Regions from separate parts of the Metabacillus sp. KJ11-3 genome, predicted to be linked through region 2. Evidence: a T-box and tRNA genes for the amino acid it is inferred to sense, from the RefSeq annotation. Region 2 holds a T-box; the other holds one or more tRNA genes.
The links. A T-box is a leader RNA that pairs with one kind of tRNA and senses whether it is charged. The one in region 2 lies ahead of leuS (leucine--tRNA ligase), so its partner is inferred to be a tRNA-Leu.
Positions count from the first base shown of each region.

Region 1: it encodes a tRNA-Leu, which carries the amino acid that the T-box ahead of leuS (leucine--tRNA ligase) is inferred to sense. The anticodon was not compared.

Region 1 covers NZ_CM147865.1:3,977,862-3,987,069, reverse strand. Annotated here, with positions in the region: rRNA gene AC0L8O_RS19855 (23S ribosomal RNA) at 1-1,587, shown strand, start outside; rRNA gene rrf (5S ribosomal RNA) at 1,710-1,825, shown strand; tRNA gene AC0L8O_RS19845 (tRNA-Asn) at 1,835-1,909, shown strand; tRNA gene AC0L8O_RS19840 (tRNA-Ser) at 1,914-2,004, shown strand; tRNA gene AC0L8O_RS19835 (tRNA-Glu) at 2,024-2,098, shown strand; tRNA gene AC0L8O_RS19830 (tRNA-Val) at 2,107-2,182, shown strand; tRNA gene AC0L8O_RS19825 (tRNA-Met) at 2,193-2,269, shown strand; tRNA gene AC0L8O_RS19820 (tRNA-Asp) at 2,348-2,424, shown strand; tRNA gene AC0L8O_RS19815 (tRNA-Phe) at 2,597-2,669, shown strand; tRNA gene AC0L8O_RS19810 (tRNA-Thr) at 2,690-2,762, shown strand; tRNA gene AC0L8O_RS19805 (tRNA-Tyr) at 2,774-2,857, shown strand; tRNA gene AC0L8O_RS19800 (tRNA-Trp) at 2,885-2,958, shown strand; tRNA gene AC0L8O_RS19795 (tRNA-His) at 2,974-3,049, shown strand; tRNA gene AC0L8O_RS19790 (tRNA-Gln) at 3,164-3,238, shown strand; tRNA gene AC0L8O_RS19785 (tRNA-Gly) at 3,298-3,372, shown strand; tRNA gene AC0L8O_RS19780 (tRNA-Cys) at 3,381-3,454, shown strand; tRNA gene AC0L8O_RS19775 (tRNA-Leu) at 3,468-3,556, shown strand; tRNA gene AC0L8O_RS19770 (tRNA-Leu) at 3,574-3,655, shown strand; gene AC0L8O_RS19765 (hypothetical protein) at 3,773-3,976, shown strand; gene AC0L8O_RS19760 (hypothetical protein) at 4,534-4,827, opposite strand; gene AC0L8O_RS19755 (hypothetical protein) at 5,460-5,846, shown strand; gene AC0L8O_RS19750 (acyl-CoA dehydrogenase family protein) at 5,862-7,058, shown strand; gene AC0L8O_RS19745 (hypothetical protein) at 7,060-7,965, shown strand; gene AC0L8O_RS19740 (HesA/MoeB/ThiF family protein) at 7,988-8,869, shown strand; gene AC0L8O_RS19735 (MMPL family transporter) at 8,894-9,208, shown strand, end outside.
Region 2 covers NZ_CM147865.1:740,894-750,101, forward strand. Annotated here, with positions in the region: gene AC0L8O_RS03860 (sigma-54 interaction domain-containing protein) at 1-554, shown strand, start outside; gene AC0L8O_RS03865 (GntP family permease) at 955-2,274, shown strand; gene AC0L8O_RS03870 (3-hydroxybutyrate dehydrogenase) at 2,294-3,070, shown strand; T-box leader at 3,164-3,394, shown strand; partial or broken gene leuS (leucine--tRNA ligase) at 3,619-6,032, shown strand; gene AC0L8O_RS03880 (rhodanese-like domain-containing protein) at 6,774-7,094, shown strand; gene AC0L8O_RS03885 (sporulation protein Cse60) at 7,097-7,321, opposite strand; gene AC0L8O_RS03890 (BaiN/RdsA family NAD(P)/FAD-dependent oxidoreductase) at 7,425-8,699, opposite strand; gene AC0L8O_RS03895 (putative polysaccharide biosynthesis protein) at 8,886-9,208, shown strand, end outside.

The DNA of each region.
Region 1 (9,208 bases), 1.9 Mb from region 2:
CCTAAGGTTTCCTGAGGAAGGCTCGTCCGCTCAGGGTTAGTCGGGACCTAAGCCGAGGCCGAAAGGCGTAGGCGATGGCCAACAGGTAGAAATTCCTGTACCACCTCCTCACCATTTGAGCAATGGGGGGACGCAGAAGGATAGGGTAAGCGCGCTGTTGGATATGCGCGTCCAAGCAGTTAGGCTGACAATGAGGCAAATCCCATTGTCACATAAGCTGAGCTGTGATGGCGAGGGAACTATAGTACCGAAGTTCCTGATTCCACACTGCCAAGAAAAGCCTCTAGCGAGGTGAGAGGTGCCCGTACCGCAAACCGACACAGGTAGGCGAGGAGAGAATCCTAAGGTGAGCGAGAGAACTCTCGTTAAGGAACTCGGCAAAATGACCCCGTAACTTCGGGAGAAGGGGTGCTTTTTAGGGTGAATAGCCCGGAAAAGCCGCAGTGAATAGGCCCAGGCGACTGTTTAGCAAAAACACAGGTCTCTGCGAAGCCGCAAGGCGAAGTATAGGGGCTGACGCCTGCCCGGTGCTGGAAGGTTAAGGGGAGAGGTTAGCGCAAGCGAAGCTTTGAACCGAAGCCCCAGTAAACGGCGGCCGTAACTATAACGGTCCTAAGGTAGCGAAATTCCTTGTCGGGTAAGTTCCGACCCGCACGAAAGGCGTAACGATCTGGGCACTGTCTCAACGAGAGACTCGGTGAAATTATAGTACCTGTGAAGATGCAGGTTACCCGCGACAGGACGGAAAGACCCCGTGGAGCTTTACTGTAGCCTGATATTGAATTTTGGTACAGCTTGTACAGGATAGGTAGGAGCCTGAGAAGCCGGAGCGCCAGCTTCGGTGGAGGCGTCGGTGGGATACTACCCTGGCTGTATTGAAATTCTAACCCGCGAGCCTTATCGGCTTGGGAGACAGTGTCAGGTGGGCAGTTTGACTGGGGCGGTCGCCTCCTAAAATGTAACGGAGGCGCCCAAAGGTTCCCTCAGAATGGTTGGAAATCATTCGTAGAGTGTAAAGGCACAAGGGAGCTTGACTGCGAGACCTACAAGTCGAGCAGGGACGAAAGTCGGGCTTAGTGATCCGGTGGTTCCGCATGGAAGGGCCATCGCTCAACGGATAAAAGCTACCCCGGGGATAACAGGCTTATCTCCCCCAAGAGTCCACATCGACGGGGAGGTTTGGCACCTCGATGTCGGCTCATCGCATCCTGGGGCTGTAGTCGGTCCCAAGGGTTGGGCTGTTCGCCCATTAAAGCGGTACGCGAGCTGGGTTCAGAACGTCGTGAGACAGTTCGGTCCCTATCCGTCGTGGGCGTAGGAAATTTGAGAGGAGCTGTCCTTAGTACGAGAGGACCGGGATGGACGCACCGCTGGTGTACCAGTTGTCTTGCCAAAGGCATAGCTGGGTAGCTATGTGCGGAAGGGATAAGTGCTGAAAGCATCTAAGCATGAAGCCCCCCTCAAGATGAGATTTCCCATCACATTAGTGAGTAAGATCCCTGAAAGATGATCAGGTTGATAGGTCAGAGGTGGAAGCGCGGTGACGTGTGGAGCTGACTGATACTAATCGATCGAGGACTTAACCTAACAATAAAGCGAATGCTTAGTGAATTGAATTGTGTATCGTTATCTAGTTTTGAAGGAATATAAAAGTGAAAAAACACTTGAAATATTCCCAACATATAGTATAATAATTTTTGTCACAAATGTCTGGTGATGAAGGCGAAGAGGTCACACCCGTTCCCATGCCGAACACGGAAGTTAAGCTCTTCAGCGCCGATGGTAGTTGGGGGTTTCCCCCTGTGAGAGTAGGACGTTGCCAAGCTGTGATTATTCCGCAGTAGCTCAGTGGTAGAGCTATCGGCTGTTAACCGATCGGTCGCAGGTTCGAGTCCTGCCTGCGGAGCCATTTTGGAGAGCTGTCCGAGTGGCCGAAGGAGCACGATTGGAAATCGTGTATACGCTAACCGCGTATCAAGGGTTCAAATCCCTTGCTCTCCGCCACAATTTCTATTATACATAAGGCCCATTGGTCAAGCGGTTAAGACACCGCCCTTTCACGGCGGTAACACGGGTTCGAATCCCGTATGGGTCACCATTAAAATCGGAGGATTAGCTCAGCTGGGAGAGCACCTGCCTTACAAGCAGGGGGTCGGCGGTTCGATCCCGTCATCCTCCACCATATATATTATCGCGGGGTGGAGCAGTCTGGTAGCTCGTCGGGCTCATAACCCGAAGGTCGCAGGTTCAAATCCTGTCCCCGCAACCAATTTAAGTTGACGACGCTACGTCGATTATTCTTCATAGCGAGGCAACATAGTAGTGCTGTAAAGTGCAACCAAATAATGGTCCGGTAGTTCAGTTGGTTAGAATGCCTGCCTGTCACGCAGGAGGTCGCGGGTTCGAGTCCCGTCCGGACCGCCATTATTTTTAAAAAGTTTTACTCATATATTATGTATAGAGTAAAAGGGTTTCAATAAGCAAGAAGGTCGAAGAAGTGACTGAGCGAACACCGCAGCGTATGACCATACGTGAGGATGTGAGCGATGGAGCTGATGAAGAGATTCGAAGCTTAGTGGAAGCCGAAAACTGTATTGGCTCGGTAGCTCAGTTGGTAGAGCAATGGACTGAAAATCCATGTGTCGGCGGTTCGATTCCGTCCCGAGCCACCTTTTATTTTTAATTTAATGCCGGTGTAGCTCAATTGGTAGAGCAACTGACTTGTAATCAGTAGGTTGGGGGTTCAAGTCCTCTCGCCGGCACTCTCTAAAGTGGAGGGGTAGCGAAGTGGCTAAACGCGGCGGACTGTAAATCCGCTCCTTAGGGTTCGGCAGTTCGAATCTGCCCCCCTCCACCATTTTCATTTGTAAATAAACCTTCATTTAGGGGCATAGTTTAACGGTAGAATAGAGGTCTCCAAAACCTTTGGTGTGGGTTCGATTCCTACTGCCCCTGCCAATTTCAATTATAGTGGCGATTGTGGCGAAGTGGTTAACGCATCGGATTGTGGTTCCGACATTCGTGGGTTCGATTCCCATCAGTCGCCCCATTTATATAGCTAAGTAAATAGGATACATTCGATCAGTTGATCTTCAAATTTAAATCCAAAAAACACTTGGTTATCGATAGATTTCATGAAGAAGATTCGAAGAAGCTTATTCAATGGGCTATAGCCAAGCGGTAAGGCATCGCACTTTGACTGCGACATGCGTTGGTTCGAATCCAGCTAGCCCAGCCATTTTTTTAACACATTTTTAGTCTAATTGCATAGGCTAAACCATATAGATAAGTAAGATCGCGGAAGTAGTTCAGTGGTAGAACACCACCTTGCCAAGGTGGGGGTCGCGGGTTCGAATCCCGTCTTCCGCTCCAATTAAAATGGCGGCATAGCCAAGTGGTAAGGCAGAGGTCTGCAAAACCTTTATCACCGGTTCAAATCCGGTTGCCGCCTCCATTTTAACACCCTTGCCGGGGTGGCGGAACTGGCAGACGCACAGGACTTAAAATCCTGCGGTAGGTGACTACCGTACCGGTTCGATTCCGGTCCTCGGCACCATTTGTACTTAATCCTTTGCCAGTGTGGCGGAATTGGCAGACGCGCACGACTCAAAATCGTGTTCCTTCGGGAGTGTCGGTTCGACCCCGACCACTGGTATCTAAATGCTATATAATCAAGGCTCCAACATATGTTGGGGTCTTTTTTGTATTTTTTCTACACGACTAAAATAATCGAAAATCGTATGCGGTGAGTCGTGTGCGTAGGAGGTTGTTTATGAGAAGACGTGTAGAATTAACAGAAGAAGAATTAAAGATTATTAAAAAGAAAATTAGTGAAGAGGAAGCTTTCGAAAAGTTCTTTAAGGAATGCTACCTACGAAATTTAAGACCAGCGACAATCGAATATTACAAAAATGAATTTCATGGTGCAAAGAAAATCATTAATAAACAATTAGTTGAATGGAAACAGAAAGAATAGAAGATCTAATCCTTCAAAGCAAACAAATAATGAAAGTTACTACAATTAATACCCGATTACGTGCATTCAGAGCATTTTACACTTTCTTATATAAGAATAAGCTCATCGAAAATTAACTTCGTTCCATTTAATACTAGAGCGACAAATAATTACTCTGAAAGAACCTCAACAGCATACCTATTAAACAGATTTATGAACCCAAATGAAAGTCAGTTCTTTTCGTACAGAGGAAAAGAAGTGAACGAAGATTTTTTAGCTATTTCTGATTTGATACAACTCTTGTTTAGAGGATGTATTAGAAATGATAAACCAATGTATTGCTACTTTTCGTCATCAAGAATGAGAAAGCTTTTAAATCAATGGATAAACTTCGAAATTTAAGACACTTTTAATAGGTGAAAAACCAAGAGGGACATTAGAGTCTCTCTTGGCTAAGTGAATATTACTTTTTCTTAAAGAATTTTACTAGTTTAAAAACTAAAAATCCTATTAAAGAAACAATAATTAAGAATAATAGGAGTCCTACTGGACTGAAAGTGATCATATTTTCTCATCCCTTATAATGCATATAAACTAAATGAACCGCTTGTGGTTGTAATTCTAGTATAAGCATTTGTGTAAGTATATCCAACAGCAAGAGCACTATATTTTACAGTCTCATCCATAGACCAGGAAGTTTTCGTTTCTTTGCTGCTACATTTAGAACCACCATAGACTATAGCTACATAAGTACCACTATATACTATAGCTACATAAGTACCACTATTACCTAAAGTTCCATAAGCAACATTTGTTAGACAAGTCTCTATTTTTTTCACCCTTGAAGATCCTGCTTTAATCCTACTAGTCATCTTTCCTCGATAACTATGATTTAAATAATTAATATTTCCATAAACTGTTCCGGAAAAACTAACTTTAACATTATAAGATGTGATTGGTACCTGAACCTAATTTGATTGCATAGGTCTGAATTGGACTAGTTTGTGCATCGTTATTGTTAGATTCAGTGTTAAATGTAGAATATGCCCTTACAAATTCAGCGTCTTCTTCCGAAAAAGGTTCATTTAATTCATAGGTTGAATTAATTTGCTCAAATCTTTTAGAAATTTTGAAAACAAAACAAATTTTGATATACAAAGTACTCAGAAAACTTCTATCACACCATCATGAGAAAGCGTATACATTAAAGAGGATATATTACAATTACATTACAAAAATGTATGGAGTTGAAATATTTATTATAGGCCATTAGGAGGTTAAAGATATGGTATGAAATGACTAAAAGTCATCAATGTCAGTACATATAATTGATGCTCTTAACTAATTGTAAAAAATTTGTAAAAATTTTATTTCAAATCTTCAAATATGTTAAAAATTTCATGTGCTTACATTAGTTGACATTTCCTGTGACGGATTGTTTAATGAAATAGGAATTTTGTGCTAGGCCTACACAAGTTCAAATATACCAAAGGAGGAATAACAATTGATTTATACTTCAAGAGAGTCTGCAGTAGCTGTTTTCGAAGAATTATTTACTATTTTAATTCATGATGAATACGTTAATTCAAAATTGAGAGAAGCAAATTTGGATGTAAGGATTGTGCATAAAAACCCTGATTTTGAAGTGTATTTTTCTCCTGATAAAGTTCTTGTTGATTCAGATATTAATAATGCCGCGATTTCTATTAAAATGTCATGTGATACTGCCCATTCACTTTGGCGGGGGGAACTGTTAATGCCTTTAGCGTTAGCAATGGGAAAAGTAAGAATTAAAGGGAGCATTCCTAAGGTATTAGAATTTGTACCAATGTTAGAGCCAGCATTTAATAGATACGATGAAATTTATAACAAGCATACAAGTTTAGTATAAATGGAGGAGAGTTCTTTGTTTACTTTACCGAAGGAGATAGAGGAGTTAAGAGTATTAGTAAGAGACTTTGCACAAAACAAAGTAAAACCAATTGTAAGAGAATTAGATCAAGCACCAGCTGACGATTTTAATTGGGAAATTGTTCGAGAAGGCGCAAAGTTGGGATTGCATCGTTTACCGATTCCAAAAGAATATGGTGGATTAGGATATGGCATATTAGGGACATCTGTTGCAATGGAAGAACTTGCCGCTGTTGATGCAGGTACTGCATTAATATTTGGGGCTACAATGTTAGGGCAGGCTCCGATTCTTTTATCAGCTGATCGGGAATTACAAAATCGATTTTTACCACTATTTTCAAGTGATAAGCCTGTATTAGCATCAAACGCAATAACGGAACCTGATGCTGGATGCGATCTATTAATACCAGAAAATGCAAAATATGCAATGAATGTACTTTCCGCTAGAAAAGAAGGTAATGAATATGTAATTAATGGGGTTAAAAAGTATATTACAAATGCAAGAGTTGGTAAGTTTGCTTGTGTTTATGCAAATCTAGAACATTATGTAGGTGCAGAGGGCCTAACGTGCTTTGTTATTCCATTAGATAGCGATGGTGTAACGTTTAATGGTATTGCAGATAAAATGGGCTACAGGTCATGCTTAGGAACAGAAATAGTCTTTAATGATGTGCGAGTTCCCGCTGAAAACATCATTGGTGGAGAAGGAAATGGGATGCTTATTTCTGTTCAACAAATGAATATGGCCAGAGGAACAGTTGCTGCCATTTCAACGGGGATTGCAAGAGGTGCTTTCGAATTAGCAACTGAATGGGCAGGTGAACGTATTCAGGGTGGTAAAAAGTTATACGAACACCAATTCACTGCTCGAAAACTAGCAGAAATGGCTACAAAAATTGAAGCAGCGCGATTATTATACTTAAAAGCCTCCTTTGAAGCAGATAATTCATTACCGGCTCCAGTGTTTGAACCAGCTGTTGCTAAATTATATGCTGATCGGATCGCTATTGAAGTAGCAGAGGAAGCAATGTCGGTAATGGGAGCTAGAGGGTATATTAGAGACCATCATCTTGAGAAGTTTATGAGAGAAGCGTTGGGGGCTCGAATTTATGAAGGAACACCAGAAGTACTTGCATTAGCGATTACTGATTTCTTATATCAAGAAGATAAAATTGAAGAGGCAGTCTGGTAAGATGCAAAATGCTCATGTTACGTCTAATACTGAGCGTTATATTAGGGAAATAGTCGATAATCAAGATCATTTAACATATCACTCATTACTTGATGAGTGTACGTTAGAAAAGACTTTATATCAAAAGATAGATCGATTTGGATTATCAACAATCGCTATTAAAAATGAAGATTTATTACAGCATCAATTACTAGGTATCATGTCCTTCCGATTAAGTGAATATTTAAAATTAGATTGGATAGATCCTAACCTGGTTTACCAGCAAAAAATATTCCATGAGCCGCTTCAGCAGGCACATGGTGAAGATATTCATCTTGTCACAATGAATCACCAAACAGGCGAAATTATTTGTTACCTTTGTATTTATTCGATGGAGAGGTATAAAGGATTAACATATTTATGCATGGAAACAGAAGATAGACCTCTGTTTCCATGCGAAATTGCCCATGGGAAACATATTTTTAATGAGCTTGAATGGCTTCAAAGTGTACCCATTAATACCGTAAGAGAGCTTAAGCGATTTGTAAAGAGTAAACAAAAGGATACTTTTGGACATCGTGTTTCTCTGGAGCTTTTAGCAGGATTAGCATATGTTACAAGATTGTTACAAGAAACACCAACAGGATTAACCGCTTATGTAGGAGATTTAGAATTAACAGGAGCTTTTCGTCATATTAAGTTACTAGGTTTGGATGTTACTGTAATTGAAAATACGAGACCTGATTTATCTAAGCAAGACTTATTTTACCGTATGTATGAAAAGCGAAAAAAAGTGCTACCCTTTGTCATCCAACTACCTGAAAGTACGGAAGAGGTATGCTCGAAAGAAGGAATGCTTACTAAGTTATTAGAAGGGAAACAAACGATTTCTTCTTCATTAAGGAAACTAGTCCGTTCAAGAAGCTAATCGAAAAAAGGAGGGTGGATGTATGAAAGCAATAGCTGAAAAGCAATGCCAACTAAATGAAACGGATTTTTATATCCAATTAATTGAACGAAATGGTACATTTGTTAGACAAGATGTACAGGAAAAATTAAAAAGTTCATGCATACTAGTTGCCGGATGTGGCTCAACAGGCGGGGCAAGTGTTGAACCTTTAGTACGTTTGGGAGCAACTAAGTTTATCCTTGCTGATAATGGAGCATATGAATTAAATAATTTAAATCGGCAATCTGCGTTTTTAGCGGATCTTGATCGGAATAAAGCAGAGGTTATGAAAGACAGAATTCTTTCTATAAACCCTTATTGTGAAGTAAGGGTTTATAAAGAGGGAATTACAGAGGAGAATGTTAGTCTTTGTGTTCAAGATGCTGACATTGTTATCGACGGTGTAGATGTAACAGAACGCGCAGGTTGGCAAGCGAAATGGTTGTTACACGAATATGCTGCAACCTATAAAAGGTCAGTTATTACTGGCTGGGATATTGGGCCAACTCAATATGTACAGTACTTTAATTATCAAAATCGAACTGATCCATTTTATTCAAAAATTAATAAAATGGATATTAGTGAGCTTGATATTTTTAAAATCTTATATAAAGTTTTACCGATCCAAGCTATTTCTCTTGAAATGCTTGAAGATCTAGAACGTAATTGGAAGAAAGAAGAGTACCACGTTCCCCAGATAGTTTATACATCAATGCTTTTTGGAGCCATATCTTCCAGATTAGTTATTGATATTTTAGCTGGAAAGAAACTAACAGAGCATGCAGCAATTGATTTGCAATATTTGTTTTTAAGCAAAGGTAATAAATTTAAATTATCATTAAAAAAGTATAAAAAAGTACTATCTTTAGTAAAAGAACTATAGCCTGTAAAAAAGAAAGGAGCTTTTATGCATAACTTTTTCAATTTTCTGAGTACTATCATATCAAAACTAAGGTGGGGAATCGTTACCATATGGGTGGTTATCCTCATTGCAGCTGGGATATTTGCTGGTCAATTGACCCCACTTCTTAGTGGAGGAGGTTGGACTGTTGATGGCTCTGATTCTTTAAAAACAAATGAGTTGCTTTCTAAGGATTTTACAGGTCGTTCAGGAACATCCATTACCTTAGTAGTTAGAGATAATGAGAATGAAGTTGAAACCGAAGAGTATCAGCAGAATCTACAGGAAACGATTGACTATATTGAGGACAATGAAAAATTA
Region 2 (9,208 bases):
TTGGAGGCAATAGAACGATACCATTGGATGTTAGAGTTATAACAGCTACGAACAGACCGTTAGAGGAACTCATGAAAACAAATGACTTTAGAAGTGACCTTTATTATCGAATTAGTGTTATTCCGCTGTTTATACCGCCTTTAAGGGATCGAATGGCAGATTTAGAAACGCTCGTTCGTTATTTTATTAAAAAAGTTTCTTTAAGAACAGGTAAAAGAATTTCTATGATTCATGAAGACGTGATGAAGACATTTCATCAATATCATTGGCAGGGGAATATTCGTGAACTGGAAAATATTATTGAAGCAGCCATTCATTTAGCCAAGTCAGATGTCATCACACTGGATGCAATTCCTGAATATATTAAAAATCGGCCAATTTATCATTCTGATATAAAAGTCAACTCATTAAAGGAAATGTTAGCTCAAGCAGAAAAGAACATTCTTATTCGGACAATACAAAAGCATGCTGGTGATAAAAGAATGGCAGCAATAGAATTGAAAATTAGTAAGTCAAGTATGTATGAAAAAATTCAAAAATATGGCTTAACTTAATAGTCCGAAAAAATGGAAAACAGTCCGGAATTATGGACTGTTATTTTTTTCGTGTCATATAAATACGTATAGTAGATGGACAAGTCTCTTATTAAGATTGAGTGTCCGAAAATGTGGAATGATTCTCGTGAAATGTGAACAAATTCGCAAGTTTAATCATAAGTGCATGTAAAGGGATCTTGGTTTAATCATAGTGTTTATAGAAAAAGAGGTATTGGCACACTTCTTGCTAATATATATGTGTAAGGAGGGAGTGGCCATTTTCATGATCATAGGTAGGTAGAAAAAAGGCGGGCGAAAAGTAGAAAAAATGAAAGCGGTTACTCAGAAGTCGTAGCTAGATTACTAGTTTAATAACAGGAAAATACAAACGAAAGCCTCAAACAAAGGGGGAAACGAAATGTTAAGTATGATTGGGCTAGTCGGTGGTTTAGCACTCTTAATTTATTTGACTATGAAGGGGATGAACTTGTTAGTTGCAGGTCCGTTATGTGCTTTATTTGTAGCTATTTGTAGTGGGCTACCTTTATTTCCTCAATTAGTTGGTGAAGGGGAAGCTAACTTCGTAGGTAATTATATGACAGGTTTTTCAGGTTTTATATCATCATGGTACCTCATGTTTTTATTAGGAGCGATTTTTGGAAAGGTGATGGAGGATAGCGGTGCGGCAGATAGTGTTTCGAAATGGATTGTTAGTAAGATCGGGATGAAAAGAGCTGTTATGGCAATTGTCATTGCTTGTGCTGTTTTAACATACGGTGGTGTCAGCTTATTCGTTGTTGCCTTCTCTGTTTATCCAATGGCTGTTAGTTTATTTAGAGAAGCTAACTTACCTCGTCGTTTTATCCCTGCAGCTCTTGCTTTTGGGTCTGTTACATTTACGATGACGTCTGCCGGTTCACCGGAAATTCAAAACTGGATTCCAATTGAATACCTTGGTACATCACCGTACGCAGGCTGGGAAGTTAGTTTAATTGTAGCTGTATTTATGATCATTTTCGGGTATTGGTGGTTACGTCGAATGATCACAAAAGCTGTTGCAAATGGTGAAACATTTGTGGCAAGAGAAAATGATCCAGTTAATGAAGATAAAGTTTTGCCAAATCCGTTATTCGGTATAATTCCATTGGTTGTTGTGTTAATTATTTCGTTTGTTTTCCATGACTCTTTACAACAATCAGCCCTTATTATTGCTTTATTAGGGGGAGTTATTGCTACGTATTTATTAAATCGTCCCTATTTCAAATCTTTTTGGAGTGCAGTTTCAGAAGGGACGTTGGGAGCTTTAATCGCTCTCGGGAATACGGCGGCAGTTGTTGGCTTTGGCGGAGTAGCTAAAGCAGTACCTGCTTTTGAAGTGGCTGTTGATGCGATGACAAGTATACCGGGAAGTCCTCTCATCGGAGGTGCCATTGCTGTAAGTGTGATAGCAGGTATGACAGGTTCAGCATCAGGAGGTCAGGCTATTGCTTTGCCGTTGATTTCACCACATTACATGGATATGGGGGTGAATCCTGAAGCGTTACACAGAGTTGTATCAATTTCTTCAGGGGCGCTTGATTCACTTCCACATAATGGCTACGTTGTTACAACCATTCGGGGAATTTGTGGAGAAACTCATAAAGATGCTTATAATCCGGTTGGTGCACTAACGGTTATTGTTCCATTATCAGGTGTTATTTTAGCCATTATTTTATTTTCATTTGGACTGGGAATTTAGGAACGGAGGTTGGGTGTAAATGGTTCAAGCTCAAGTTGTGCTATTAACAGGAGCTGCCCGGGGAATAGGTTTTGAACTGGCAAAAGCCTTTGCAAAAGAAGGAGCAAAAGTTGTTTTAACAGACTTACATGAAGAACAGGTTCGTGCGAGTACAAAACAGCTGCAAGAAGAAGGATTGGATGTTAGTGGTTTACCTTGTGATGTCACAAACGAACAAAACATAATTGATGTTGTAAAAGAAACAGCCGCAAGATATGGAAGAATTGATACACTTATAAATAATGCAGGGCTTCAGCATGTTGCACATATCGAAGATTTTCCAACAGAAAAATTTGAACAACTCATTGGTGTTATGTTAGTCGCACCTTTTGTTTTAACAAAGCATGTTTTTCCGTTGATGAAAAATCAACAGTTTGGGAGAGTTCTAAACATTGCCTCTATTAATGGTTTAATTGGCTTTGCAGGCAAAGCAGCTTATAATAGTGCAAAGCACGGCGTCATTGGATTAACAAAAGTCGCGGCATTAGAAGGGGCTCCTTATGGTATTACCGTGAATGCCTTGTGTCCGGGATATGTCGACACACCTCTTGTTAGAAACCAGCTTCAAGATTTGGCAAATACAAGAAAAGTACCATTAGAGGATGTTTTAGAGGATGTATTATACCCTCTCATTCCTCAGAAACGATTGCTAGATCCTAAGGAAGTGGCAGATTACGCTATATTTTTAGCCAGTGAAAAGGCAAAAGGAGTTACAGGGCAGTCAGTTGTTTTAGATGGAGGATATACAGTCCAGTAATATGAATAAAAAATTTTCATTATGAAGCTGACATATTACCCGCTACTTGCATATCCCGACAAATTTATATAAAATAAGCTTAATATGTATAGGAAATGAACGGTGAAAAGGAATAGTAGTTAGTAAAAATGTGTTCAGAGAGTTGACGGGTGGTGTGAGTCAATCAATTTTTGCTAATGAACTCACCTTTGAGTTACAAATGTGAACACCGCTTAAGGTAAAGTAATATTTGTCGTCGATCCACGTTACGGATGTCAAAGTGGGCATAATAACACTATGCCAAAGTTGGGTGGTACCACGGGAATTAAGCCTCTCGTCCCTATTTGGGATGTGGGGTTTTTTTGATTTTTTGAATTGGTAGTTGAATCTGAGGTCAGCCTTTCAGAGGTTATAAGCCACTACTGAATGGAAGGTGAAAAAACCTTCTATTCAGTAGCGTCTTATTGCCCTTGGTTGGCCAAAGTGCCCCCACCTATATTTAAAGCTTTGACCCGTTCAACCGGTTTAATATATATAATGAAAGAATGAGATTTAAGGAGGAAATACAGATGAGCTTCAATCATCAAGAGATTGAAAAAAATGGCAAGATCATTGGCTGCATAACAAAACATTTAAAACAACAGAGGATACAGACAAGCCGAAGTTTTACGCGCTTGACATGTTTCCATATCCATCTGGTGCAGGCCTTCATGTAGGTCACCCTGAAGGATATACAGCTACTGATATTTTATCCCGTATGAAACGCATGCAGGGCTATAATGTTCTTCACCCTATGGGATGGGATGCATTCGGGTTGCCTGCTGAGCAATATGCGCTTGATACAGGAAATGACCCTGCAGAATTTACAAAACAAAATATTGATAACTTCAGAAGGCAAATTCAAGCACTTGGTTTTTCTTATGATTGGGACAGAGAAGTAAATACAACAGATCCTGAATACTATAAATGGACACAATGGATCTTTTTGCAGCTTTATAAAAAAGGTCTTGCATATGTAGATGAAGTGCCTGTAAACTGGTGCCCTGCTTTAGGAACAGTTTTAGCAAATGAAGAGGTTATTGATGGTAAAAGTGAACGAGGAGGACACCCTGTTGAACGTCGTCCAATGAAGCAATGGATGTTAAGAATTACAGCCTATGCTGATCGTTTATTAGAAGATTTAGAAGAAGTTGATTGGCCAGAGAGTATTAAGGATATGCAACGTAACTGGATTGGCCGCTCAGAAGGTGCGCATGTTACGTTTGAAATTGACGGTCATGATGAAACATTCACTGTTTTCACCACTCGTCCTGATACATTATTTGGTGCTACGTATGCAGTCTTAGCTCCTGAACATAGCTTTATTGAAAAGATTACAACACATGATCAAAAAGATGCAGTTGAAGCTTATATTGATCAAGTAAAACATAAAAGTGATTTAGAACGTACAGAGCTTTCAAAAGAAAAAACAGGTGTGTTCACTGGTGCATATGCGATTAATCCTGTAAACGGTGAAAAAATGCCGATCTGGATTGCTGATTATGTTCTTGTAACTTATGGTACAGGTGCAATCATGGCGGTACCAGCTCATGATGAGCGTGACTATGAATTTGCGGTAAAGTTTGATCTTCCGATTAAAGAGGTTGTTAGCGGTGGAGATGTAACAAAAGAAGCGTATACTGGTGACGGTGAACATGTAAACTCTGATTTCTTAAACGGACTAGGAAAGCAGGAAGCGATTGAAAAAGCAATTGCATGGCTTGAAGAAAACAATAAAGGTGAGAAGAAAGTAACATACCGACTTCGTGATTGGTTATTCAGCCGCCAGCGTTATTGGGGTGAGCCGATTCCAATTATCCATTGGGAAGACGGCACAATGTCAGCAGTTCCTGAAGAAGAGCTTCCACTTGTTTTACCAAAAACAACAGAAATCAGACCATCTGGAACAGGTGAATCACCATTAGCGATTATTGAAGATTTCGTCAATGTTGTTGACCCTGAAACAGGTAAAAAAGGTCGTCGTGAAACAAACACAATGCCACAATGGGCAGGAAGCTGTTGGTATTACCTGCGTTATATTGATCCAAAAAACAGTGAAGCATTAGCAGATGATGCGAAGTTAAAACAGTGGCTGCCTGTAGATATTTATATCGGTGGAGCAGAGCATGCTGTTCTTCACTTACTATATGCTCGTTTCTGGCATAAATTCTTATATGATATTGGGGTTGTTCCAACAAAGGAACCATTCCAAAAATTATTTAACCAAGGGATGATTCTTGGCGAGAACAATGAAAAAATGAGTAAATCAAAAGGAAATGTTGTTAACCCGGATGAAATTGTTGACTCACATGGTGCTGATACCCTTCGTTTATATGAAATGTTTATGGGACCTTTAGAAGCTTCTATTGCATGGTCAACAACAGGTCTTGACGGAGCAAGACGTTTCTTAGATCGTGTATGGCGCTTATTTATTGAAGACAACGGTGAAGTAAGTCCAAAGGTTGTTGATGAATCAAGTGATGCGCTTGAACGCGTCTATCACCAAACGGTTAAAAAAGTAACCGAAGACTTAGAAGGCTTGCGATTTAACACAGCCATTTCTCAGTTGATGGTGTTCATTAATGAAGCATACAAAGCAACTGTTCTACCAAAAGAATATGTAGAAGGTTTTGTGAAGTTACTATCTCCAATTGCTCCGCACTTAGCCGAAGAGCTATGGAGTAAACTTGGTCATGACACAACCATTTCTTACGAAGCGTGGCCAGCATTTGATGAAGCAAAACTAGTAGAAAACGAAGTGGAAATCGTTGTACAAGTAAACGGAAAAGTTCGTGCAAAACTTTTAGTTGCAAAAGATGTAACAAAAGATCAGTTAGAGCAAATTGCTCTTGACGATGTTCGTGTGAAAGATCAAATTGAAGGAAAAACAATTCGTAAAGTCATTGCAGTACCAGGCAAGCTGGTAAATATTGTTGCAAATTAATCATAGGTAGATAAAAGCCGACTCTTGGAAAAGAGTCGGCTTTTTATCTTGGTAGAAATATATCCTGTATGGTGGGGAATATGAAATGATACCGTAATCATACAAGAAAGTGATCGAATTAAAATAAAAGTTGGTTGAATAACAAAGAAAAGTGGTTGAATCAGGTGTTGAGAGTATGGAGTTGGTCGAAAAAAGTGAAATGATACCGTAATCATTCAAGAAAGTGATCGAATCGAAATAAAAATTGGTTGAAAAACAAAGAAAAGTGGTTGAATCAGGTGGTGAGAGTAAGGAGTTGGTTGAAAAAATCGAAATGATACCGTAATCATACAGCAAAGTGATCGAATTAAAATAAAAGTTGGTTGAAAAACAAGAAAATGTGGTTGAATCAGGTGGTGAGAGTAAGGAGTTGGTTGAAAAAATCGAAATGATACCGTAATCATACAAGAAAGTGATCGAATCGAAATAAAAATTGGTTGAATAACAAAGAAAAGTGGTTGAATCAGGTGTTGAGAGTAAGGAGTTGGTCGAAAAAATCGAAAAGTTACCGTAATCATACAGCAAAGTGATCGAATTAAAATAAAAGTTGGTTGAAAAACAAGAAAATGTGGTTGAATCAGAAGGTGAGAGTACACTATCTCCAATATATAGAGAACATATTTCGTAGCAGCTTCCCAAAACTAGCACCACCACCCCTCACTTTGATATAATGCAACTATTAAATCTGAAAGGGTGTACAAGATGTACGAAATGAAAGAAATAACAGCTGAAGAAGTGCAACGCAAGTTAGAAAATGGTGAGAACATTGAATTAATTGATGTTCGTGAAGATGATGAAGTAGAAGCTGGAATGATTCCACAAGCACGCCATATCCGTATGAATGACATTCCGGAGCAGCTGGATGCACTTGATAAGGACAAAGAAACGATTTTCATTTGCCGTTCTGGTGGCCGCAGTGCAAATGTATGTGCTTATTTACAGGATAAAGGTTATGATGTTGTGAACATGGTAGGCGGAATGCTTGATTATAAAGGTAAAACAAAGCCAAAGAGTGAGCTTTAAGTTCAAAAATAAACGTGCTTGTCCAAAAGACGAGCACGTTTATTTTTTTCATGATAAATAATGAGGGCTGAGTAACAATAAATTTGCTCACCGTCTTCATCAGTTGAAAAAGCAATATTGTATTTAATATCTCTTATTTGATTTTCCTCAAGCTCCTCTAAAAATTCATTGATTTCTTCTTCTAAGTCTTTTTCATGTTCTTCATCAAATAATGCAACCTTTAACATATGTTGTCACATCCTTTTGAAAATACTAGTTACCTACACTATATTAGGCTTCATCCTTGTGTATACCTAGTTTTTGAAAAAGAAAAGTCAAAGACAATCAAATTTAATATCTGATGGAAATAGCGTGTACAGCTGCATTTGTTCCGGCCAGACGACCTGTTACAAGAGCAGATGTAATATTATAACCACCTGTATATCCGTGTATATCCAGAATTTCTCCACAGAAATATAAGCCATTTATTAATTTTGAGGCCATTTCTTTTGGATGGATTTCCTTAACGGATACACCGCCCCCGGTTACAAATGCTTTTTCAATTGACAATGTCCCATGAACCTGAAATTGAAATTGTTTGCAATCTTTCACAAATAAGCGAAGTTTTTCATTTGAAAGATTATCATAAGTAATGAGTGGATCTATCTCATTTCTTTCCAATAAAAATAATAAATATCGCTCAGGTAATAATCCTTTAAGAACATTTTTGATTGCTTTTTTAGCATCCGATTTCAAATCTTTTACAATTGATTGAAACAGCTGCTCTTCATTTGTGTCAGGTAAAGCATCAATGCTGACAGTAATTGCATTTGTTTTGTATTTTTTCATCGCCTTTACAACATATTGACTACATCTAAGGACAGCAGGACCTGATATACCGAAATGGGTAAAAATCATGTCCATTTTATGAGTGATGATCGCTTTTTCCTTTGGATTTAGCACACTTAATGCAACATTACGGAGAGAAAGTCCTTGCAGTATTTTCTCTTGGATAAATGGTTCATTTGAAGTAATAGGAACCTCTGTTGGAAACAGCTCCGTAATCGTATGTCCTGCTTTTTCCGCCCAAGCGTACCCGTCACCTGTGCTTCCGGTGTGTGGCACACTTTTACCGCCAACAGCAAGCACAATAGATTTAGTTAAAATGGTTTCACCGCTAATTAATTCAACACTTTGTACTTGATTTTCATGATAATGAACATCCCTTACTGGTTCGTTTGTTCTCACTTCGACATTTAGTCGTTTTAATTCACTAATTAAGGCATCAACGACTGATTGGGCCTTGTCTGTGACAGGAAACATACGACCGTGATCTTCTTCTTTTAATTGAATCCCTAAGTTTTCAAAGAATGAAATAATGTCCTCATTACTAAATTCAGAGAATGCACTATAGAGGAAGCGCCCATTACCTGGTATGTGCTTGATGATTTCATCAATAGGTAGCCGGTTTGTCACATTACAACGGCCACCTCCCGAGATGGCTAATTTTCTACCTAATTTGTTTCCTTTATCAATGAGGAGAACCTTTGCCTTTTTTTCGCCGGCTGCAATTGCAGCCATCAAACCTGAAGGACCTCCGCCGATTACGACTACATCATATGTCATTAATTTTTCACACCTTTATTTCTTCGTCTGCTTTAATATTATAGCTAAAGCTCTAGAAAGTAAAAACAAGATACGTTACTTTTTATGTAGAAGTTATGAAACCATACAATGATGTGGTATACAAGAAGGTTTATGGTAAAATAGAAAAGTTGAATCTTCATAGAGAAGAATGGTGAATAAGAAAATATGTCAAATAAATTATTAAGAGGTACCTTTGTCTTAACATTAGGAACCTATATATCAAGAATATTGGGAATGATTTATTTAATTCCATTTGCGGCGATGGTCGGGACAAATGGTGGGGGATTATTTCAAACTGGGTATGCCCAGTACACAATCTTCCTTAGTATAGCGACAGCAGGATTTCCAGCAGCTGTTTCCAAATTTGTATCGAAATATAATGCGGTTGGTGACTATGAAACAAGCAGGAGAATGTTCAAAGCGGGTATTTTCGTCATGCTTGCAACAGGGTTTATTGCTTTTGCCATTTTGTATATGCTTGCACCTCA